3 regions of the Micromonospora rifamycinica genome follow, and region 1 is predicted to be linked to each of the others. Evidence: predicted binding sites of a transcription regulator. Region 1 holds the regulator's gene; each other region holds the start of a gene.
The links. The regulator HrcA, encoded in region 1, represses chaperone genes, less so after heat shock. The targets are predictions, from matches to a motif close to GGTTNGCACNCTCNNNNNGAGNGTGCNAACC.
Positions count from the first base shown of each region.

Region 2: a site for HrcA is predicted at 5,624-5,654, ahead of groES (co-chaperone GroES). Genes of this name have one in related genera too.
Region 3: a site for HrcA is predicted at 5,304-5,334, ahead of GA0070623_RS14665 (FmdB family zinc ribbon protein). Genes of this name have one in related genera too.

Region 1 is NZ_LT607752.1:5,904,034-5,911,983, forward strand. It holds gene GA0070623_RS25015 (hypothetical protein) at 1-667, opposite strand, end outside; gene GA0070623_RS25020 (enoyl-CoA hydratase-related protein) at 764-1,546, opposite strand; gene hemW (radical SAM family heme chaperone HemW) at 1,566-2,789, shown strand; gene GA0070623_RS25030 (DUF4870 domain-containing protein) at 2,926-3,528, opposite strand; gene hrcA (heat-inducible transcriptional repressor HrcA) at 3,765-4,787, shown strand; gene dnaJ (molecular chaperone DnaJ) at 4,861-6,006, shown strand; gene GA0070623_RS25045 (16S rRNA (uracil(1498)-N(3))-methyltransferase) at 6,098-6,832, shown strand; gene GA0070623_RS25050 (histidine triad nucleotide-binding protein) at 7,341-7,700, shown strand; gene GA0070623_RS25055 (serine hydrolase domain-containing protein) at 7,894-7,950, shown strand, end outside.
Region 2 is NZ_LT607752.1:5,346,010-5,353,959, forward strand. It holds gene GA0070623_RS22490 (ROK family protein) at 1-204, opposite strand, end outside; gene GA0070623_RS22495 (sugar ABC transporter permease) at 245-1,504, opposite strand; gene GA0070623_RS22500 (ATP-binding cassette domain-containing protein) at 1,501-2,325, opposite strand; gene GA0070623_RS22505 (sugar ABC transporter substrate-binding protein) at 2,445-3,545, opposite strand; gene ybaK (Cys-tRNA(Pro) deacylase) at 3,778-4,257, opposite strand; gene GA0070623_RS22515 (THUMP-like domain-containing protein) at 4,268-5,527, opposite strand; gene groES (co-chaperone GroES) at 5,788-6,102, shown strand; gene groL (chaperonin GroEL) at 6,175-7,809, shown strand; gene GA0070623_RS22530 (molybdopterin-dependent oxidoreductase) at 7,939-7,950, shown strand, end outside.
Region 3 is NZ_LT607752.1:3,594,779-3,602,728, reverse strand. It holds gene GA0070623_RS14705 (MarC family protein) at 1-154, shown strand, start outside; gene GA0070623_RS14700 (RecB family exonuclease) at 279-1,139, shown strand; gene GA0070623_RS14695 (oxygenase MpaB family protein) at 1,230-2,081, opposite strand; gene GA0070623_RS14690 (DUF2231 domain-containing protein) at 2,275-2,757, shown strand; gene GA0070623_RS30585 (hypothetical protein) at 2,838-3,494, opposite strand; gene GA0070623_RS14680 (hypothetical protein) at 3,713-3,892, shown strand; gene GA0070623_RS31005 (CpaB family protein) at 4,005-4,658, opposite strand; gene GA0070623_RS14665 (FmdB family zinc ribbon protein) at 4,874-5,278, opposite strand; gene GA0070623_RS14660 (5-formyltetrahydrofolate cyclo-ligase) at 5,514-6,140, opposite strand; gene GA0070623_RS14655 (diguanylate cyclase) at 6,227-7,950, shown strand, end outside.

The DNA of each region.
Region 1 (7,950 bases):
TCACGTCGGTCAGCTCGGCCACCACACCGGCGTCGGGCAACCCCCAGTCCAGGGTGAGGCCGCGGGTCAGCTCGGCCGCCGCCGCCTGCCCGCGCATCACCGGGGTACGCCCGACCGTGCAGGCCACCGCGCCGGTCGCCTCGCCGAGCAGTGCCCGGGCCAGCACCTGGGACTCGTCCGCCCACTTCTGGTACGCCTTCGGGTACGCCGACCGCTGCACCGCCTGGGCGGCGTCGGTGACCTCCATCCGCTCCCAGCCACGGACCTTCTTCAACGCCTGGTAGAACCGCTTCGCCGCGTACCGTTCGTCGCGGATCTGGTCCGGGGTGCCCCAGCCCTGGCTGGGGCGCTGCTGGAACAGGCCGAGCGAGTCCCGGTCACCGTGGGCGAGGTTACGCAGCCCCGACTCCTGGTACGCGGTGGCCAGGGCGACCACCACGGCCTGCTCGGGCATCTGCCGCTGCATGCCGATCGCGGCGATGGTGGCCGCGTTGGCCATCTGCTCGGCGTCCAACCGGACGGTGCCGTCGGCCTGGACGGTGCAGCTACGGCCCGCGAGAGGAAGCCGCAGCTCCCCGTCGAGCTGTCGGACTCCCCAGCCTCCGACGATGGCGAACAACGCCACCACGACACCGGCTGCCACGAATGTCCGCGTCCGCACCCGCACCTCCTGTTTCGGCGTTCGCCTAGCGTACGTCGCCGAGTCGCGCTCCCGGGTCGGTCGACCGGTTCACGTTCCCGCGCGGAATCGGAAGAAACCAGGTCATTCCCGGGGCACCCAGGCCGCGTCCCGCTTCTCCCGGAACGCCGCCACCCCCTCCCGGCCCTCAGCCGACAGGAAGTAACCGGTGGACCGGGCGGACAGCTCGGCGACCTCCGCGCGCAGGTCGGTGGCGGCCGGCCGGCGTAGCAGCTCCTTCGTCCCCGCCAGCGCCCCCGGCGCTCCCCGGACCAGCGAGGCGCAGTACCGGGCCACCGCCGCGTCCAGCTCGTCGGCCGGCACGGCGGCGGTCACCAGGCCCACCTCGGCGGCCCGCCGGCCGTCGAAGGTGTCGCCGGTCAGGTAGAGCTCGGCGGCGGCCCGGGGGTGCAGCCGGGGCAGCACGGTCGCCGAGATCACCGCCGGGATCACCCCGATCCGCACCTCGGTGAAGGCGAACGTCGCCTCCTGGGCGCAGACCGCCAGGTCGGCCGCCGCGATCAGGCCCAGCCCGCCGGCCCGTGCCGGCCCGGCCACCCGCGCGAGCACCGGCTTCGGGCACTCCCGGACCGCCACCAGCACGTCACCGAGCATCCCGGCCGGTACCGACCCGCTGGCGTACGCGGCCGCCGTCTCCTTCAGGTCGGCCCCGGAGCAGAAGACCGGGCCGGTGTGGTCCAGCACGACCATCCGGACCGCGTCGTCGGCGACCGCCGTGGCGATCCCGGCCAGCAGCTCGGTCATCAGCGCGGTGGACAGCGCGTTGCGGTTGTGCGGGCTGTCCAGGGTGAGCGTGGTCACCCCACGGGCCGTGGCGACCCGCACGAGTCGGTCGGGAGAGGTCATGCCGGGCACACTAGTGGCCATGCCCGGCGTCCTTCCAGATGGTGAGACCGTTCCCGTCGACGGTGCGCTGCCCGGCACCGCGCTGCGGGCCGTCGGTGAGCGCGGTTTCGGTGTCTACCTGCACGTGCCGTTCTGCGCCAGCCGCTGCGGCTACTGCGACTTCAACACCTACACGGCCGCCGAGCTGGGCGGGGGCGTCGGCCGGGAGTCGTACGCCGACACGGTGCTGGCCGAGCTGGCGCTCGCCGCCCGGGTGCTCGGCGACACCCCGCCGCCCCGGGTCGACACGGTCTTCGTCGGCGGCGGCACCCCGACCCTGCTGCCCGCCGACGACCTGGCCCGGCTGCTCGACGGCATCGACCGCACCTGGGGGCTGGCCGCCGACGCCGAGGTGACCACCGAGGCCAACCCCGAGTCGGTCACCCCCGGATCGCTGAAGACCCTGCGGGCCGCCGGCTACACCCGGATCTCGCTCGGCATGCAGTCCGCCGCCGCCGGAGTGCTCGCGGTCCTCGACCGCACCCACCGCCCCGGGCGGGCCGCCGAGGCCGCCCGGGAGGCCCGTGACGCCGGGTTCGACCACGTCAACCTGGATCTGATCTACGGTACGCCGGGGGAGCGCGCCGAGGACTTCGCCGCCTCGCTCGACCAGGTGGTCGCCGCCGGGGCCGACCACGTCAGCGCGTACGCCCTGATCGTGGAGGACGGCACCCGGCTGGCCGCCCGGATGCGGCGCGGTGAGCTGCCGTACCCCTCCGACGACGTGGCGGCGGACCGCTACCTGGCCGCGGAGGCCGCCCTCGACGCCGCCGGCTTCTCCTGGTACGAGGTGTCCAACTGGGCACGCACCGAGGCGGCCCGGTGCCGGCACAACCTGCTCTACTGGACCGGCGCCGACTGGTGGGGCCTCGGCCCCGGGGCGCACAGCCACGTCGGCGGGGTGCGCTGGTGGAACGTCAAGCACCCCACGACGTACGCGCAGCGGCTCGCCGCCGGCCACTCACCCGGCCTGGCCCGCGAGGTGCTCACCCCGGACGAGATGCACACGGAGGACGTGATGCTGCGGCTGCGGCTCGCGTCCGGGCTGCCGTTGGCCGCGCTGGACGACGCGGGCCGGGCCGGTGCCGACCGGGCGCTCGCCGCCGGGCTGCTGGACCCGGTGGCCTACCCGCGGGGGCGGGCGGTGCTCACCCTGCGTGGCCGGCTGCTGGCCGACGCGGTGGTCCGCGACCTGCTGCCCTGAGCGCGCCACCGGACCGGCCGGCGGCGACACCGGGCCGACCCGGCGAGACGGCCACCCGTCGACCCGCACCACCGGCCCCGGCCGGGGCCGGCGCGCAGGCGGTACCCGGCCGGCCGGGGGAGCGGCCGGCCGGGGCTCACTTGATGAAGTTGGCGGACATCGGGTAGCGGTAGGCCTGACCCTCGTTCGCCTTCATGCCGGCGATGATCCCGAACAGGATCTGGATCACCACGACCGCGATGCTGGGCAGGAAGAGCAGGCACCAGCTCACGAAGAGCAGCACGAACGCGATGATCGACCAGAGGATCTGGAAGTTCAGCGCGGCCAGCGCCTGCGCCCGGACGGCGGGCGACTGCTGCCCGCGTACCAGGTAGGCGATCAGCGGGGCGACGAAGCCGAGCGGGCCGAAGCTGATCAGCGCACCGGCGGCCCCGCCGAAGTGCGCGACCAGCGCCCAGGTCTTGTCCTCGCTGTTGGCGTACCCGCCGGTCGGTGCGCCGTACGTGCCGGCGGTCGGATATCCGCCACCCGCCGGCGGGTAGCCGCCCGGCGGGCCGTAGCCGCCCGACGGCGGCTGGTCACCGGGGGGTGGGGGATACCCCCCGGGTGGGGGATAGCCGCCCGACCCCGGAGCACCGGACAGTGGTGCGGTGGGCGGCTCGTATGGCGAGCCCTGGCCAGCGGTCGGGTCCGGCGGGAAGCCGTCCCCCGCGCCGGGCGGGCGAGGTGGTTCAGTCATGCCGTCACGGTAGGGGCTGCCGGCAAGGGCGCACCAGAGCGACACTGGTGACGTTGGCCTCGACGCTCGGTCAGCGACCGGTCCGGCCGCCCGCCGGAGCCGGCCGGACCGACGGTCCGTCGTTGATCATCGCGGCGGCGGTACTGCCGACGTAGACTGGCACTCGCTACAGTCGAGTGCCAGAGCGGTTGCCGGGGCAGCGGCTGCCCCGGTCGACGTGCACCAGGAGGTGGGAGATGGGTCTCGACGACCGCAAGCTGGCCGTGTTGCGGGCGATCGTCGAGGACTACGTCGCCACGCAGGAGCCTGTCGGCAGCAAGACGCTGGTCGAGCGGCACCAGCTCGGGGTCTCCCCGGCGACCGTCCGCAACGACATGGCGGTGCTGGAGGAAGAGGGCTACATCCGGCAGCCGCACACCAGCGCGGGCCGGGTGCCCACCGACCGCGGCTACCGCCTCTTCGTCGACCGGCTCTCCCGGGTCAAGCCGCTCAGCCCGGCCGAGCGCCGGGCCATCGAGCGCTTCCTGGTCGGTGCGGTCGACCTGGACGACGTGGTGCACCGCACCGTACGCCTGCTGGCGCAGCTCACCCGGCAGGTCGCCGTGGTGCAGTACCCGTCGCTGGCCCGGTCGTCGGTGCGCCACCTGGAACTGGTGCCGATCTCCACCACCCGGCTGATGCTGGTCATGATCGCCGACACCGGGCGGGTCGAGCAGCGGCTGGTCGAGCTGCCCGCACCGGTTCCCGCCGACGACGTCACCGACCTGCGCCGGCTGGTCAACGAAAAACTGGTCGGGAGTCGGTTGTCCGACACTCCGCCGCTGGTGCAGGCACTGGTCGACGAGAGCGCGCCGCACCTGCGCGGCGCGATGACCACCCTCTCCACCGTGCTGCTGGAAACCCTGGTGGAGCGCACCGAGGAGCGGCTCGCGCTGGCCGGCACCGCCAACCTCACCCGGGGTGGCCTGCTCGACTTCCAGGGCTCGCTGCGACCCATCCTGGAGGCGCTCGAAGAGGAGGTCGTGCTGCTCAAGCTGATCGGCGAGGCGGAACCGAGCACCACCCGGGTACTGATCGGCGACGAGAATGAGGTGGACAACCTCCGCGCCGCCTCGGTGGTCAGCACCGGGTACGGCCCGGGCAGCACCATCGTCGGCGGGCTGGGCGTGCTCGGCCCGACCCGGATGGACTACCCCGGCACCATCGCCACGGTGCGTGCCGTGGCACGCTACGTGGGCGAGCTGCTGGCCCAGAACTGACCAGTCAGGGCCGACGGCCGGCTCCGGCCGCCGACCGGCGCAACGCGAGACGAACATGAGGACACGGAACGCAGTGGCCAGGGACTACTACGGCATTCTCGGGGTGAGCCGGGAAGCCTCCGACGACGAGATCAAGCGCGCCTACCGCAAGCTGGCGCGGCAGTTCCACCCGGACGTCAATCCGGATCCGGAGGCACAGGAGAAGTTCAAGGACATCAACGCCGCGTACGAGGTCCTCTCGGACGACCGGAAGCGGCAGATCGTCGACCTGGGCGGCGACCCGCTCGCCCCGGGCGGCGGGGGCGCGGGCGGCCCCGGTGGCCCCGGCGGGGCGGGACCGTTCGTCGGCTTCCAGGACATCATGGACGCCTTCTTCGGCGGCGCGGCCGGTGGCGCGCGGGGTCCACGCCCGCGTACCCGGCCGGGCGCCGACGCGATCCTGCGGCTGGAACTGGACCTGCACGAGACCGCCTTCGGCGTCGAGGCACCGATCACCGTCGACACCGCCGTGCTCTGCACCACCTGCTCCGGGGCGGGCGCCGCGGCCGGCACCCACCTGGCGACCTGCGAGGCGTGCGGTGGCCGGGGCGAGGTGCAATCGGTGCAGCGCACCTTCCTCGGCCAGGTGGTCTCGGCCCGGCCGTGCACCGTCTGCCAGGGCTACGGCACCACCATCCCGCACCCCTGCCCCACCTGCGCCGGCGACGGCCGGGTGCGGACCCGCCGCTCGCTGACCGTCAAGATCCCGGCCGGGGTCGAGGACGGCATGCGGATCCGGCTGGCCCAGCAGGGCGAGGTCGGCCCGGGCGGCGGCACCGCCGGTGACCTGTACGTCGAGATCCACGAGCGCCCGCACGACGTCTACTCCCGCAAGGGCGACGACCTGCACTGCCGGGTCACCGTCCCGATGACCGCCGCCGCGCTGGGCACCCGGCTCACCATCAAGACGCTGGACAGCGAGGAGACCGTCGACGTCAAGGCCGGCACCCAGCCCGGCAGCACACTGCGGCTGCGCGCCCGGGGCGTACCGCACCTGCGCGGCACCGGCCGGGGTGACCTCTACGTCCACCTCGACGTGCGGACCCCCACCAAGCTCGACGCCGACCAGGAGAAGATGCTGCGGGACTTCGCCAAGACCCGGGGCGAGGAGGTCGCCGAGCTGAGCAAGCAGGGCGGCTTCTTCTCCCGGATGCGCGACGCCTTCAACGGCCACGCCTGACCGCTCCGGTTTCCGGGTGCGCCCCGGCCGTGCCTGCCCGGCCCGGAGCCGGGTCGACCCGGGTGCGCCCCGGCCGGTTAGCCTGACCGTCGTGTCCGCGTCACTGTTCCTGGTCGAGTCGCTGCCCGCCGCCGACCAGTTCACCCTGGACGGCCCCGAGGGGCATCACGCCGCCACCGTGCAGCGGGTGCACGTCGGTGAGGAACTGCTGCTCGCCGACGGTCGGGGCGGCACCGCAGCCGCCGTGGTCACCGCCGTCGGCCGGGGCACCCTCAACCTCTCCGTCACCTCCCGGGGGTACGTCGACGCGGACGTCCCCCGGCTGGTCGTGGTGCAGGGCATCGCCAAGGGCGACCGGGGCGAGCTGGCGGTACAGGCGATGACCGAGGTGGGGGTGGACGAGATCGTGCCCTGGTCGGCGTCCCGCTCGGTGGTGCAGTGGCGCGGTGACCGGGGCGTACGGGCTCGGGCGAAGTGGGTGGCGACGGCGCGGGAGGCGACCAAGCAGGCCCGTCGGGCACGGCTGCCGGTGATCGCCGGGGCACCGGACGAGTCGACCACCGTGGTGGCCCGACGGATCGCCGGGGCGGCAGCGGCGTTCGTGCTGCACGAAGAGGCCGACGAACGTCTCACCACGGTCGAGTTGCCGGCCACCGGCGAGATCGTCCTGGTGGTCGGCCCGGAAGGCGGCGTCGCCCCGACCGAACTGGCCGTCTTTACCGAGGCCGGTGCCCGTCCGGTACGCCTCGGCCCGACCGTGCTGCGCACCTCTACCGCCGGCGTAGCCGCCCTCAGCGTCCTCGCCACCCGCCTCTCCCGCTGGTAACCCCACCCGCCCCCGGCTCCTCCCCGCCCGGCCTCGCCTCGTCTCCCGGCCCGGCCCCATCTCCCGGCCCGGCCCCATCTCCCGGCCCGGCCCCATCTCCCGGCCCGGCCCCGGCTCCTCCCGCCTGGCCCGGCTCCCCGCCCGGCCCCGCCCTCCCCGGTGATCAAGAGGTTTAAGTCACCCCACCACGCCCACTCCGCCCCAAATCTCTTGATCACCAACCATCGACGCCGACTGCCGCGAGGTAGCCCCGGTGATCAAGAGGTTTGGGTCGTCCTGAGGGCTTGAGGTTGACGTAAACCTCTTGATCACCGGGGAGGGGAGGGCGGGGAGGGGAGGGCGGGGCGTGCCGGGGCCGGGGGAGGGAGGGCGAGGGGGATGGGGTGGGGCCGGGGGAGGGAGGGGGATGGGGTGGGGCCGGGGGAGGGAGGGGGAGGGGGTGGGGCCGGGGGAGGAGGGGTGTGGGTGGGGGAGTGGGGGGAGTGGAGGTGGTACCTAGACTGGGTGGATGGGAGACGACTGTCTGTTCTGCCGCATTGTCGCCGGGGAGATTCCGGCCACCATCGTCCGGGAGACCGGCACCACCCTCGCCTTCCGCGACATCGGCCCGAAGGCGCCGGTGCACGTGTTGATCATCCCCAAGGAGCACTACGTCGACGTGGCGACGCTCGCCCAGGGCGACCCGGGGCTGGCCGGCGAAGTGCTGGCCACGGCCGCTGCGGTGGCCGAGGACGAGGGACTGACCGGCGACGGCTTCCGACTGATGTTCAACACCGGCCCGTACGGCGGCCAAGAAGTCTTCCACGTGCACGCCCACCTGCTCGGCGGTGCCCCCCTCGGCCCGATGCTGGCCCGGGACCTGGCGTGACCCCCGCCGGGCGGGGATCTCTGCAGATCGCCGGGCGCGGGCACGTGACGCCCGCCGGGCGCGGGCACGTGACGACCGGTCGGGCGGGGGACGTGACGGTCGAGGGTCGGGGCAGGTGACGGCCGGTGGCCCGGAATCCGGGGTGACCGCCGGGGCGGGAGTGGACGTCGCCGGGCCGGGCGTGCACCAGCGGATGGTGCGGATGGTGCAGCGGGTCCAGGCGCAGGCCAGGGTGCCCGCCCTGGCGGTG
Region 2 (7,950 bases), 560 kb from region 1:
GGCCCGGCCGGTCTCCTTCGGCGTCCCCTCGCTGACCAGCCCGGCGCCGGCCAGGTCGGCGGTGAGCGCGCCGATGGTGCTGCGGTTCAGCCCGAGGGCGGTGGTGAGTTCCGCGCGGGAGGTGGCGCCGTGCACGTGGACGTGCCGGAGCAGCGCCCCGAGGTTCTGCCGCCGGATCTCGTCCTGGCTCGGTCCTACCCGCATCGTCGCTGGCACCCCATGTCCCGCCGGTGGCGTCCGCGGATCAGCGGGTGCCGGAGGCGGCGGCCCGGCGGCGCGACAGCGCGTCCACGCTGGCGGCGAGGAGCAGCACCACGCCGGTGACCACGTACTTCACCCCGGCGCTGTAACCCATCAGGCCCATCCCGTTGTCGATGACGGCGACCACCGCGCCACCGAGTACGGCGTCGAGGACCCGGCCCTTGCCGCCGAAGAGGCTGGTGCCGCCGATCACCGCCGCGCCGACGGCGTAGAGCAGCACGTTGCTGCCGCCGGTGTTCGGGTCCACCGAGTTGGCCCGGCTCGCCGCGACGATGCCGCCGACGGCCGCCATGGACGAGCAGATCACGAAGACCGAGATCCGGATCCGGTCGACGTTGATGCCGGCCCGGCGGGCGGCCTCCTTGTTGCCGCCGACGGCGTAGACGTGCCGGCCGTAGCTGGTGCGCTGGAGCACGAAGGTCCAGACGATCAGCAGCACCGCGATGACCGGCACCACGATCGGCACGCCCTTGAGCGAGTTGATCAGGACGTTGCGGCTGCGCTCCTGGTTGAGGATGTAGACCGCGATGCCGAGGATCAGGGTCAGCCCGCCGATCCGGGCGAGCACCACCGCCATCGGGTCGGCGGTGAGGCCCCGGGCCAGCCGCTTGCGGTGCCGCAGCAGCTGCACGGCCGCGTACCCGCCGACCGCGATGGCGGCCAGCGCCCAGCCGAGGGTGGGCGGGAGGTTGCGGTTGGCGATGGCCACCAGCACCTCGTCGTTGACGGGGATGTTGGAGCCTCCGCTGATCAGCATCAGCACGATGCCCTGGAAGGCGAGGAACCCGGCCAGGGTGACCACGAAGGACGGGATGCCGATCTTGGCGACCAGGAAGCCGAGCACGGTGCCGATGAGCACGCCGGTGAGGATCGCGGCGAGCACGGCCACGTACCAGGGGTAGCCGGCCTTGGTGGCGACGTTGGCCAGGACGGCCGCGCAGACCCCGCTGGCGAAGCCGGCGGAGAGGTCGATCTCGCCGAGTAGCAGGACGAAGACCAGCCCCATGGCGATCAGGGTGACCGCCGCGCCCTGGGTGAACAGGTTGGCGAAGTTGCCGGCGGTGAGGAACGACGGCCGCATGACGGAGAAGACCGTGCAGAGCACGATCAGTCCGAGCACGGCCGGCAGCGCGCCGATGTCGCCGCCGCGTACCCGGCCCCAGTAGCCGCGGAGGTGGCTGCCGACGGTCGGCGACGGCGTGACCGCCGCCGGGCCTTCCTTGCGCACGGCGGTGGTGGTCATCGAACGCCTCCTGGAGTGGTGTCGGCGGGGGCCGCGCCGGTGCCGTTGCCGGCGGTGACCGGCTCGCCGGTGAGGCCGAGGTTGCCGGAGCGGCCGGCGGTGATCAGCTCGACGACCTGCGAGTGGGTGATGTCGGTGGTCTTCACCTGGGCGACCATCTGGCCGAGGTAGAGCGCGGCGATCCGGTCGGAGACCGCGAAGACGTCGTTCATGTTGTGCGAGATCAGGACCACGGCCAGGCCGTTGTCGGCCAGCCGGCGGACCAGTTCGAGGACCTGGGCGGTCTGTGCCACGCCCAGCGCGGCGGTCGGCTCGTCCAGGATGACCAGCTTGCTGTTCCAGAGCACCGCCTTGGCGATGGCGACGGTCTGCCGCTGGCCGCCGGAGAGGCTGGAGACGTGCTGGCGCAGCGACTTCACCGTCCGTACGGAGAGCCCGGCCAGGGTCTCCGCCGCCATCTGCTCCATGGTCGGCTCGTCGAGCACCAGCCCGCTGTGCTTCTCCCGGCCGAGGAACATGTTCTGCACGATGTCGAGGTTGTCGCAGAGCGCGAGGTCCTGGTAGACGACCTCGATGCCGAGCGTGGCGGCGTCCCGGGGGCTGTTGATGCTCACCGGGCGGCCGTCGAAGAGGAACTCGCCGGCGTCGGCCGGATAGATGCCACTGATGCACTTGACCAGGGTGGACTTGCCGGCGCCGTTGTCGCCGACCAGTGCGGTCACCTCTCCGGCGTGGGCGGCGAGGGCGACGTCGCGCAGGACCTGGACGGGACCGAAGCTCTTGTCGATCCCGCGCAGTTCCAGCAGGGGGGTCGCGGACACGGGGGTCTCCTTCGGACGGAGGGAAGGTCTCGGAGCCCGTCCGGCGGCGAGCGCCGCCCGGCACGAGGTTCCGTGCCGGGCGGCGTCGCGTCGACGGGGTACGACGCTCGTCGTACGGGTCAGCTGATGCCGTTCGCCGTGCAGAGCGCGGCGTACGCGCCGGTGCAGAGCTTGGCCTTGTCGACGTAGCCGTCGGCCACCACGTCCTTGACGGTCGACTTGTCGATCGCCTTCGGCTCCAGCAGGACGGACGGGACGTCCCGGCCGCTCTCCGGGTCCTTGACGGTCTGCCCGGTCTCCTTGCGCTCGCCCTTCGCCACGGCGATGGCCAGCTCGGCGGCCGCGTCGGCCTCCTTCTTGACGGCCTTGTAGACGGTCATGCACTGGTCACCGGCGAGGATGTTCTGCAGGCCGGTCACGTCGGCGTCCTGGCCGGTCACCGGGACCTTGCCGTTGAGCTTGTTCTTCTTCAGCACCGAGATGGCCGCGTTGCCCAGGCCGTCGTTGGCGGAGAGCACACCGTCGATCTTGCCGCCGGTCTGGGTGAGCATCTGCTCGAAGATCGTGGCACCCTGCGCCGGGTCCCAGTCCGGCACCGACTGGTCCGGGCCCTTGGTGTATTCCTTCGACTCGAACTTCGGCTTGAGCACCGAGTCGTAGCCGTTCTTGAACAGGGTGGCGTTGTTGTCGGTCGGCGAGCCGTTGAGGTAGGCGACCGTCGGGTTCTTGACGCCCTTCTCGGTCAGGCACTTCGCCAGGCCCTCGCCCTGGAGCTTGCCGACGGCCTCGTTGTCGAAGCTGACGTAGTACTGGGCCGAGCCGCCCAGGGTGAGCCGGTCGTAGTCGATCGTCGCGACACCCTGCGACTTCGCCTTGTCCAGCACGGCCTTGCCGGTGCCGGAGTCCAGGTTGACGATCATCAGGGTGGTGACCCCACCGGTGATCATCTGGTCGGCGATGGTCTGGAAGGCGTTCTTGTCGTTCTGGGCGTTCTGGATGTCCGATTCGACACCGGCGGCGTCGAACGCCTCCTTGAGGAACCTGCGGTCAGCGGTCTCCCAGCGGGCGGAGGACTTGCTGTCCGGCAGGATCACGCCGATCTTCGGCTTCTTGTCGGTGCTGCCGCCGGCCTCGTTGCTCTTGGAGTCGTCGCCACAGGCGGCCATGCTGCCGGTGGCCAGCAGGCCGACGGCGGCGAAGGTGAGGAAGCCCTTGCGCATGTCTGCACGGGTCCTTTCGAGGGTGGGGGAAGGAGTGGTCGGTGTTTTGTTGTGTCCGGCAACGTATTCCCGCTCACATCCCGGGCGCAAGGGTGCCGAGGTCAGAAGTTTGTTGGCGGCGGTAACAATTCAGCAACGCGGTTGTCACCTCCGGGACACCCGTCCGGTAATCACGCTTCGTGTCCGGTCCGCAACCGTCGCCCCTGGCCGGTCCGCGACCGCCGCCGCCCGGTCAGCCGGCGGCGATCCGGGCGGTGCCGGCCCCGCTCAGGGCGACCAGGTCGGCCGGGGCGAGTTCGAGCTGCAACCCCCGGCGGCCGGCCGAGACGTAGACGGTCCCGTGGGCCAGCGCGGAGACGTCCACCACCGTCGGCAACCGGCGTCGCTGACCGAGCGGGCTGATCCCACCCCGCACGTATCCGGTGCTCCGCTCGGCCACGGCCCGGTCGGCCAGCGCGGCCCGTTTGCCGCCCAGCGCCGCCGCCAGCGCCTTGAGGTCCAGCTCGCCGGTGACCGGGACGACCGCCACCGCCAGCGCCCCGTCCACCTCGACGACCAGCGTCTTGAACACCCGCTCCGGCGGCACCCCGAGCGCCGCCGCGACCAGTGCGCCGTAGTCGGGCGCGTCCGGGGAGACGTCGTACGGATGGGTGCGGTGCGCGATCTTCCGCTTGGTCAGCAGCGCCGTCGCCGCGGTGGCCCGTCCCGCCATGCCGGTCACGCTAGCCGGGCGCACCCTCATCCGCACCCGCGACCGGTCTGCCGATCAGCACCGTCGGCGCCCCGGCCACCCGGGTCAGCACCAGGCTGGCCGGGTTCTCCCCGGCCAGCCTGAGGTCCCGGCGCAGCTGTTCGGGCACCAGCGCCGAGCCCCGCTTGAGGATCTCCACCCGGCCGATCCGCCGCTCCCGCAGTAGCGCCCGCAGCCGCTTCAGCGAGAACGGCAACACGTCGACGATCTCCAGGCAGCGGCCGAACGGTGTCGGCCGCGGGGTGTCGGCGTACAGGTAGGCGATGCTCGGGTCGGCCAGGGTCGCGTCCAGCGTGCCGGCCAGCTCGGCGACCAGGTGTGCCCGGACCACCGCCGGATCCGGGTCGTACAGGTAGCGGCGCACCGGTCCGACCGTCGCCTCCGTGTCGCCCGCGCCGGTCAGCTGGTGGCTGCGCGTCGTCGGTTCGCCCGGGCCGCCCGGCGGGCGCTGCCGGGCGGCGGGCCGCTCCGACCGCAGCACGGTCGCCCGGCGGGGCACCCCGGCGAGCGGGCCACCCCAGAGGGCCGCCTCGACCAGGTCGCCGTCGACGCTGACCCACTCCGCTTCGGTCCCGGCCGGGATCCGCGCGTGGTCGAGGCCGGGGGCCACCTTGACCACCGTGTGCGGCACCCGCCCGGCCAGCCCGGTGACGAAGTCCCACGGTGGCGAGTAGGCGTCCGGTTCGAAGATCCGTCTCCCGGTGCCGGCCCGCCGGCGGGCCGGGTCGCAGAAGACGGCGTCGACCCGGGTCACGTCGAACGCGGTCGCGTCGCCGCACTCCACGGTGAACATCGCGGCCAGCCCGGCCGCCTCGGCGTTCGCGGCGGCCAGCGCGGCGGTGACCGGGTCGGCCTCCACCCCGTACACCCGGATTCCGGCGCGGGCGGCGGCGAGTGCGTCGGCGCCGAGGCCGCAGCCCAGGTCGGCGAGGGTGTGCACCCCGGCGGCGGCGAGCCGGGCGGCCCGCCGGTCGGCGACCACGCGGCGGGTGGCCTGCTCCAGGCCGGGGCGGGTGAGGAACATCCCGGCGGCCTCCGGGCCGAACTTGCCGACCGCCCGGCGGCGCAGCTCGGCCTGGGTCAGCGCGGCGGCGGCCAGCCCGGCCGGCACCCCGCGCGAGCGCAGCGCCGCCGCCGCGACCAGCGGGTCGCCGCCGGCCACCTCGGTCGCCGCGGCGAGCACGGCCGACCCCTCGGGGGTACGCAGGGCGGCGAACTGGTCCAGATCCACCCGCCCATTGTCCGCTCCGGTGCCGGACCGGGGCGACACGGGGAGGTGTCTCGTTGGCACTCTCCTTGACGGAGTGCTAGCCGAGGAATAACCTGCGATTAGCACTCTCACCCCGAGGGTGCCAGCGTCCGGGCCATCCGGTCCGGGTGCTGAACGCCAGGCGGACCGGCACCCGCGACGACGGCCCCGCCCGGTGGCATGTGGCAATTGACGCCGGTCGGACTCTCGGCCGGCAACGAAACCAAGTACCCCAGGAGGGTATGCCCGTGACTACCGCGACCAAGGTTGCGATCAAGCCGCTCGAGGACCGCATCGTGGTCCAGGCGAACGAGGCTGAGACCACCACGGCGTCGGGCATCGTGATCCCCGACACCGCCAAGGAGAAGCCGCAGGAGGGCACCGTCCTCGCCGTCGGCCCCGGCCGGATCGACGACAAGGGCAACCGCGTGCCGCTCGACGTCAAGGTCGGCGACACCGTTCTCTACTCGAAGTACGGCGGCACCGAGATCAAGTACGCCGGCGAGGAGTACCTGGTGCTCTCCGCCCGCGACGTTCTCGCGGTCATCGAGAAGTAACCAACCGATTCCAGTGTCGTCGCCCCGGTCCGGCTCGCCGGGCCGGGGCGACGTCGCTTCGAAGGGACATTCATGGCGAAGATCCTGAGCTTCTCGGACGACGCCCGGCACCTGCTGGAGCACGGTGTCAACGCCCTCGCGGACGCGGTCAAGGTCACCCTCGGCCCGCGCGGGCGCAACGTCGTCCTGGACAAGAAATTCGGTGCGCCCACGATCACCAACGATGGTGTGACCATCGCCAAGGAGATCGAGCTCACCAACCCGTACGAGAACCTCGGCGCGCAGCTGGTCAAGGAGGTGGCGACGAAGACCAACGACGTCGCCGGCGACGGGACCACCACCGCGACCGTGCTGGCCCAGGCGATGGTGCGCGAGGGCCTGCGCAACGTGGCCGCCGGGGCCAACCCGACCGGCCTCAAGCGGGGCGTCGACGCGGCGGCCACCAAGGTCTCCGAGGCGCTGCTCGGCCGGGCCGTGGAGGTGGCCGACAAGGAGTCGATCGCGCACGTCGCGACGATCTCCGCGCAGGACGCCACCATCGGCGCGCTGATCGCCGAGGCGATGGAGAAGGTCGGCCGTGACGGTGTCATCACCGTCGAGGAGGGCTCCACCCTCACCACCGAGCTGGAGGTGACCGAGGGTCTCCAGTTCGACAAGGGCTTCATCTCGCCGAACTTCGTCACCGACGCGGAGTCGCAGGAGTCGGTGCTGGACGACCCGTACATCCTCATCACCACGCAGAAGATCTCGGCGATCGAGGAGCTGCTGCCGCTGCTGGAGAAGGTCCTCCAGAACAGCAAGCCGCTGCTGATCGTCGCCGAGGACGTCGAGGGCCAGGCGCTGTCCACCCTGGTGGTCAACGCGCTCCGCAAGACCATCAAGGTCTGCGCGGTCAAGGCCCCCGGCTTCGGCGACCGGCGCAAGGCGATGCTCCAGGACATGGCGATCCTGACCGGAGCCGAGCTGGTCGCCCCGGAGCTGGGCTACCGGCTCGACCAGGTGGGCCTGGAGGCGCTCGGCACCGCCCGGCGGGTCGTGGTCGACAAGGAGAACACCACCGTCGTCGACGGCGGCGGCAAGTCCGCCGAGGTCACCGACCGGGTCGCCCAGATCCGCAAGGAGATCGAGGCGTCCGACTCCGACTGGGACCGGGAGAAGCTGGCCGAGCGGCTGGCCAAGCTCTCCGGTGGCATCGCGGTCATCAAGGCCGGCGCGGCGACCGAGGTCGAGATGAAGGAGCGCAAGCACCGCATCGAGGACGCGATCGCCGCGACCAAGGCCGCGGTCGAGGAGGGTACGGTCCCCGGCGGCGGTGCCGCGCTGGCCCAGATCCGCTCGGTGCTCGACGACGACCTCGGCCTGACCGGTGACGAGAAGGTCGGCGTCTCGATCGTGCGCAAGGCGCTGGTCGAGCCGCTGCGCTGGATCGCCCAGAACGCCGGCCACGACGGTTACGTGGTGGTGGAGAAGGTCGCCGGCCAGGACTGGGGCCACGGCCTCGACGCCGCCAAGGGCGAGTACGTCGACCTGGTGAAGTCCGGCATCATCGACCCGGTGAAGGTGACCCGCAACGCGGTCACCAACGCCGCGTCGATCGCCGGCCTGCTGCTGACCACCGAGAGCCTGGTGGTCGAGAAGCCGGAGCAGCCGGAGCCGGCCGCCGCCGGTGGGCACGGCCACGGCCACCAGCACGGCCCCGGTTTCTGACCCCGCGCCAGATCCGGTTCAGGGCGCACCGTCGTACGTCGGCGGTGCGCCCTGACGCATGCGGGGCACCTGCTTACGGAACGGTGACGTGGTTGGCGGCCGGGGCGGTCGATCGACGACACTTGCCCGATGAGCACCCCC
Region 3 (7,950 bases), 2.3 Mb from region 1:
GCTGCGGTTCTCCGGCGGGATCGTGAAGATCCTCCGGCCGGGTGGCATCGAGGTGTTGACCCGGATCGCCGGCCTGCTCCTGGCCGCCATCGCGGTGCAGCTCATCGCCGACGCGGTGGCCGCCTTCGTCACCCAGTACGTGAACACGGCCTGACCCGCCGTCGGGCCGGTACGGGGCTGTCGTACCGGGCTGGCAGGATCGCAGGGTGCGACGAGCCTCCTCCGCCGGTACGCCCCGGCCCCGCTCCGGCCAACCCGAACAGCTCGGCTTCGCCGGCATGCCCGAACGGCTCTTCACCTGCACACCCAGCAAACTCGGCGCGTACACCGACTGCCCCCGCCGCTACCGGTACGCCTACCTCGACCGGCCCGCCCCGCCGAAGGGGCCGCCGTGGGCACACAACTCCCTCGGCTCCAGCGTGCACACCGCCCTGAAGAACTGGTATGCGCTGCCCGTCGACCGTCGTCGTCCCGAGGCGCTGCCCGCGCTGCTCAAGGGCACCTGGGTCCGCGACGGCTACCGCGACGACGAGCAGGAGCGTGCGGCGTACCAGCGGGCGCTGGGCTGGCTGGAGGGGTACGTCGCCACCCTCGACCCCGGCGACGACCCGCTGGGCGTGGAGCGGGTGGTCGCCGTCAAGACCGCTGTGCTGGCCTTCAACGGGCGGGCCGACCGGATCGACTCCCGCCCCGGTCCCGACGGCCCCGAACTGGTCATCGTCGACTACAAGACCGGCCGCAGCGGGTCCGACGCCGACGACGCGCGCGGGTCGCAGGCGCTCGCCCTCTACGCGTACGCCGCCGAACGGACCTTCCGTCGGCCGTGCCGCCGGGTGGAGCTGCACCACCTGCCGACCGGCACCGTCGCGGGGCATGACCACACCGCCGAGTCGCTGGCCCGCCAACTCACCCGGGCCGAGGACACCGCCCGGGACATCATGGCCGCCGAGCGGGCGGTGACCGACGGGTCCGACCCGGACGAGGCGTTCCCCGCCGTGGCCGGTCCCCGCTGTGGCTGGTGCGACTACCGGCGTACCTGCCCGGTCGGCGCGCAGATGCCGGGCCGGGAGCCGTGGTCGGCGATCGACCGCCCCGCCGCTCCGTCGGCCGACCGTCCCGTCGCCCTGCCGGCCGACTGACTCGCCGCCCGCCCGGCCGACTGAGGCGTCGGCCGGCCGCCCCGGTCGGGGGTCGTCGCGTGGTCCGGTGTCGATCGCCTCGGCGTGGTGTCAGACGGCAAGACTGCGGACGACGCGGTCCTTCGCCGCCTGCCGGATCGGGCTCTCCCGCCAGGTGCGGGGCAGCGCCGCCAGGGCCAGCCGCAGCGTCCGGACGCTCAGGTCGGCGGTGAGCGCGGTGGTGGGCAGTCCCAGCCCGCCGTACAACCGCAGCGCCCACGGCGGCAGCAGCCCGAGCGCCGTCCCGGCCACCCCGAAGTACGCCCAGCGCGGTGGCCCCAGGCTCAGCCCCAGCCGGGCGGGCCGGCTGAGCTTCCACGGGATCGGCGGGGCGGTCAGGAACAGCGCGGTCTCCGCCGCCGCCTTCGTCATGCGCAGCTCGGGCCGGACCGTCCGGTAGTAGTCGGCCACCTCGGCGGCGCTGCCCGGCACGTCGGCCGGATCCAGACCCACCAGCGCGGCGGCCCGCCGCTGCTCGGCGTAGTAGCCGTCAACCTCGGCGTCGGTCAGCGACAGGCCGGCCCGACGCGCGGTGCCGACGAACGACTCGACCTCGGTGACGTGCACCCAGCGCAGCAGGTCCGGATCGTCGATCCGGAACGGCTCCCCGGTGAACGGGTCGGTGGCGCGCAGCCGGGCGTGCAGGGCACGCAACCGCCGACCGGCCGTCTCGGCCTCGGCGGTGGTGCCGTAGTTCACCGTGTCGATGTACGTGCCGGTGCGGACCAGCCGCCCCCAGGCATCCGACCGGTAGTTGCTGTTCTGGGCCACCCCGGCCATCGCCCGGGGGTGCAGCGCCTGGAGGTAGAGGGAACGCAGGCCGGCGACGATCAGGACCGGTTCGTCGTGCACCTTCCAGGTGATCGAACCGGGACCGAAGAGACCGAGATCGTCGTTGTCCACCCGTCAACAGTGCCACGCCCGGCGTCGTGCCGCCCGGCGTCGGGTGGTCGCGTGACCGGTCGCCGCACCCGACCGCGGTCGGCGACCGGTGAACCGGAACGTCCGCCACAGCGTGTACGCGGATGGGGGACGCGACGACCATGCACTCGTCGTACGCTGTCTGCCGCAACCGCGTCCACTGCCGGAGGTGTCGGTGTTCAAAGAGTTCAATGGTCTGCCATCCCACGTTCTGGTGGTCCATGCCGTGGTGGTCTTCGTGCCGTTGCTCGCCCTGCTGGCCAGTGCCTACGGGTTGGTGCCACGCTGGCGTCCCCGCCTCGACTGGGCGGTGGCCATCCTGGCCGTCGTCACCCCGGTCCTGGCCTGGGTGGCGACCGAGACGGGAGAGGAGTTCCAGGCGGCGCTGAAGGCGAAGGGCTACTCGCCGGAGCTGCTTGCCAAGATCCAGGAGCATTCCGAGCTCGGTGACATCCTGCTCTGGTGGACCCTCGCCCTGGCCGTGGCGGCGCTGCTGCTGCTGGCGGTGACCAGCGACCGGGTGCGTACCCCGAAGCTGCCCACCTGGGCGACCTGGGTGCTGACCGGGGTCGTCGTGGTGCTGTCGGTGCTCTCCTGCATCTCCGTCTACCTCACCGGGGACAGCGGCGCCGCCTCGGTGTGGACCAACACGTTCTGACCGGTCACCGCGACCGGCGGAGTCACCACGGCCGGCCGGGCACCACCGCCTGACGGGCGGGGGTGCCCGGCCGGCCGTGGTCAGAACAACGCCCGGGAACAGAGCAGGCAGAGCAGTACCAGCAGCACGACGCCGACCACCGCGCCGATGCTCCAGGTGACCCGCTGCGCCTGCTGCTCCGCGACATCCATCGCCTCCATGTCCTGCCAGGCCAGGCTGCGCGCGGGGGTCGCCTCCAGGTGCACCGGGGGACGCCAGCCCGGTGGCGGTGGCGTGGTCGGCGGTGGTCCGGTGTAGACCCCCGCCGTCGGCCACCCCGGGCCGGCTCCACCCGCCGGGCCGGCGGCGTCCCCGGCACCGCTCGCCGCCCCGGCCCCACCGTCGGTCCCGGCCCTACCGTCGGCTCCGGCTGCGGCTCCGGTCGCGGTCGCGCTGCCGGCCCCGGTGACGGTCCAGGCCTCGGTCTCGGCTCCGGTGCCGGTGCCGGGCTGGACACCGGCCTGCGTGTCGGTCCCGGCGTCGGTTCGGCCGCCGGCCCCGGCTCCGGTCGGGGAGTCCACCGGCGCTCCAGGCGGATCGTCAGTGCTCCGCGAACTTCCGGCGGCGGTGGTCGGGACCGGTGGGCCGGCGGCGTCCGTGCGGCCGGCCGGGATCGTCGGCTCGGTCTCGGCGGGTTGCCGCGTGGGCGGGCGTCGCCAGTACTCGTCCTCGGGGCTGGCACCGCTGGGCGTCGTCACGCCGTCCGACGCTACCAACGTGACGGGCCGTCAGCCGGTCGCAGGGCGATCTTCGGGGCGGTGCGGGCCGCCGGTCCAGGGCGGGCCACCCCGGGGACCGGCCGAGCGCGGCTACGGATCGTGGTCTCCTGACGCCCGGGCTGGCCGTTGCCGGGTCGACACGTCAGGTCACCGTAGGGGCGGCCGGTCCGGTTGCCCGGGTATTCTTACCGGCTGTGATCATCGAGGACCCGGCCGGGCAGGGCGTACCCGGCGACGACGACCGCACGGTCGACCTCAGCGAGGATTTCGTGGTGCTGCCCGAGCAGACCGCCGACGACACCGACTCCGGCTGGGGTGAGCGCCGTGGCGGCAACGACGACTGGCTGCTCGCCGAGCGTCCTCCGCACTGGGGCTGACCGCCGCCGGTGGCCACCGGCGGGACGGGCGGCAGGACCCGCCCCCTCCCGGCCGGCGCGGTGGGCACCGGGGCACCGGTGTGCTGCCGGTGCTCCGGCGCACGGCGGTGGCTCACTGCCGGACCACGACACCGAAGCGGCTGCCCTCCGGCTGCCCGACGGAGCGTTGCGCCTGGTCGGGGCGGACCGCCAGATAGAGCGCGGAGGAGCCGTCGGCGGCACCGTCGCCCACCACGTCGAGCACCAGCGCGTCGGTCGCCAGCAGGATGGTCTCACCGGCCGCCCGCCCGGCCGGCACCACGAGCAGGTCGACCCGCGCGCCGGGGCGGAGGACCGCCAGGGCGGCCGGTTCGGCCAGCCGTACCGGCACCCCGACGAAGCCACTCGGCAGCGGCAGCGCGACCGGGGTGTCCCGGCCGGCGGGCGGGTCGCCGTCCTCCCCGCCGGGGACGGCGGCGTCGCCGGCCCCGGCCCGACCGGTCGGGGGCCGGGGGTGGTCGGAACGGCCCGCCCGGGTGGCGTCGTCCGTTCCGGGCGGGGCGCATCCGCCCGGGGCGGTGACGGTGGCGGGGCCTGCCGCCAGCGCCAGCCCGACGGTGGGCGGTGGCGGGCCGGCGGGGCAGCGGGCCGGGGTGTCCAGGACGAGCACCGCCAACCCGAGCAGGGCGGCCACCAGCACCGCCCGGAGCAGGGTCGCCCCGCCGGGGCGATGCGGCCATCGGAACGGCCGCAGTGAGCCTTCGTCATCCGTGCCACCGCCCGCCATGACCACACCTCCGCCGCTCACCGGATGCCCCGCCGGCATCCCCGGCTCAGCAGGCTAGGCGGGCGTCGGGCGAGGCACGAGCCGTCGTCCACAGCCGTTGGACGACGGGCGGACCTGTGGACGGCCACCGTCCTCCCGCCGGATCTGCTAAGGCCGGCCGAGACGACGAAGACCCCTGCGGCCCGGGGCGGCAGGGGTCTTCGGTGGCTACCGGGTCAGGAGGAGGTGCTGGCCGCCGGCGACTTGGTCGACCCGGAGGAACCACCGCCGGTCGAGCCCGCCGAGCCGGATCCGGAGCCGGTCGACGACCCCGACCCCGACCCCGAGCCGGACCCGGAGCCGGAGCCCGAACCGGTCGCGGGGGACGAACCAGACGAGTCCTTGCCGGAACCGGAGGAGGTGCTGTCGGACTTCACCGCGCTGCTCTTGCCCTCGGTGCCCGAGGCCCGGGAGTCGGTGCGGTAGAAGCCGGAGCCCTTGAACACGACACCGACCGAGTTGAAGACCTTGCGCAGCCGCCCCTCGCAGGCGGGGCACTCGGTCAGCGGCTCGTCGGAGAACGACTGCACCGCCTCGAGTTGGTGGCCGCACGCGGTGCAGGCGTACTGGTACGTGGGCACGTTCTCCTCCGGATCTGGGACGGCCGGTTGGCACTCGGCGTATTCGAGTGCCAATGGTGCGTCATCGGACCCGGGTTCGTCCAGCGGACGGGGCCGGATCGTGATCCGGCACATCGCGGAGCCGGACGGGCGTCGGCACGCCGACGCATCGGGGAGCGGGTGCGGCGGGACGCGGCCGGGCTGAGCCGTCCGGGGGAGCGGAGGTGGTCGGCCGGACCGGCGGTACGGCCGGCCTTCAGGGTGCGGCCGTGGGCAGCCGGCGCAGGCCGTCCGACGGGGTGAGCGCCGCGCCCACCGGGCGGTCGTGGGGCTGGGCGGGCAGCGCCGCGAGGAGTTCGCCGTCGTGCAGCAGCGCCACGGTCAGGACGGCCGCCGGCACCCGGGCCAGCGCCCGGTCGTAGGAACCGCCACCCCGGCCCAGCCGCAGCCCGCGCCGGTCGACCGCCAGCGCGGGCACCACGACCAGGGTGGCCCCGGTGACCGCCGCTCGGCCCCGGCGCGGGCCGTCCGGCTCGCGCATGCCCCGGCCGGCGGCGACCAGGGTGCCCGGCCCGGCGTACGGTGCCCAGTCCAGGTCGAGGTCGGTGCGGAGCACCGGCAGCAGCAGGTCCGCCCCGGCCGGCAGCGCGGCCCGGAGCACGTCGGGCAGGTCGGGGCCGCCCGGTTCGGAGCCGACCGGCACGTAGGCGGTCATCGTGGTCGGCCGCAGACGGCGTACCAGATCGGTCAGCTCGGCCTGGACGCGCCGCGCGGCGGCGGCCCGCTGCGGTGCGGTGAGCGCCCGGCGGCGGGCGAGCAGCGCGACGCGTGTCTCGCGTTTGGCCGCCGGGACGGCATCCGCGTGATCGGAGAAATTGGGCACGCAACACTCCTGACGCAACGCCGTGCGGCCGGTCGCTCTGTGTCAGCATCGCAGGAACGGGCCTGGAACTTCCGGGGGGAAGAACGTTGACGCTACGCGGGCGGTTGACGGCGGCCTTTCTCACGGTGGTGCTCGGCCCGGTGGTGCTCGGTGCGGTCTTCGTCGGGACCACGCTGTCGACGGTGGACCGGAGCCGGTCCACCGAACGGCTCAGCCTGGCCGCGACCGCCGTGCGTACCTCGATCGACGCGCTCTGCCAGCAGTTGCGGGCCGCCGCCGACGCGGTGGCCCTGCGCCCCGACCCGGCCGGGCGGGCGGGCGCCGCCGGCCAGGTGGTCAGCCGGGGGCTGGCCGCCGCGGTGCTGGTCACCGACCGGGCCGGTGGCGTCACGTACGCCACCCCGGGTGGACCCGCCACCGGCTGGCAGGACTGCGCGGGCGTCCGGACCGGCGGGCCGGTGCGGGCCATCAGCGCCCGGGTGGACCTGCGCGATCCGGCCGGCACGCCGCTCGGCGCGGTGGCCGCCGCCGAGCTGGTCGACCCGGCGTTCGTGGCCCGGTTGGCCGCCGTGACCGGCGTCGCGGTCACCCTCCTCGACGACACCGCCGGTCCCGGCCGGATCGCCCACACCACCGAAACCGACGGGGTACGCGCGGCGGTGCTGGCCGCCGCCGGCTCGGCCGACGGCGAGCGGGTCACCGCCACCGGAGACGGCCGGTACGTCCGGCGGCTCGGACCGACCCCGGGGCAGCCGTTGCCGCTGGTGCTCTCGGTGCCCGGTGGGCAGTCGTCGGGTCTGCCGGTCGTGCTGCTCGGGGCGGTGCTGCTGGCCGCCGCGCTGGCCGTGCTGACCGCGTGGCGGCTGGCCCGGGTGACCACCCGGCCCCTGGTGGAGCTGGCCGGCGCGGTGGACCGGGTGGCCGGGGGCGACCTGACCGCCCGGGTGCCGGTGCGCAGCCGGGACGAGATCGGCCGGCTCGCCGCCGCGTTCAACCGGATGATCCGGGAGACCGCCGGCTACGTCGCGGCGTTGACCAGCAGCCGGGACCAGCTGCGCGGCCATCTCGGGGTGCTCGGGGACACCCTGGCCAGCACCCACGATTTGCAACGCATCCTGCGGGTGATCCTGCACAGCGCCATCGCGGCGACCGGGGCGCGGGCCGGGGCGGTGCTGCTGCGCGACGACGCCGGGATGCTCGTCGGGCAGTGCGTCGAGGGGCTGGCCGGGCGCTGCCCGGCGGGCACCGATCCGGAGGAGCTGCGGATGCCGGTCGGCGCGGGGGTGGTCGGTGCGGTCGCCGCCACCGGCGAGCCGCAACGCGGGCGGGTCCGACCCGGCCCGACGCCGCCCGGCGAGCCGTGGTGCGAGACGTACGTGGCGGTGCCGTTCACCGCGCCCGCCGGGGAGGCCGCCGGCCGGGATCCGGCGGTCGGCGTGCTGGTCCTCTACGACCGGCTCGGGGGCGACGAGTTCGACGACGACGACCTGGCCACCCTGCGGACCTTCGCCGGGCACGCGGCGGTGGCGGTGGAGAACGTCCGGGTCCACGAGGAGGCGCAGCGGCTGTCGCTGACCGACCCGCTGACCGGGCTGTGGAACTACCGCTACCTGCGGGAGTCGTTGCGCCGGGAGGTGGAGCGGGCCAACCGGTTCGGTCGGATGCTCAGCATCCTGGTCCTCGACCTGGACCGCTTCAAGATCGTCAACGACAGTTACGGGCACGCCGCCGGGGACGCGGTGCTCGCCGAGTTCGCCCGTCGGGTCCGGGGCGAGATCCGCGAGGTGGACCTGGCCTTCCGGCAGGGGGG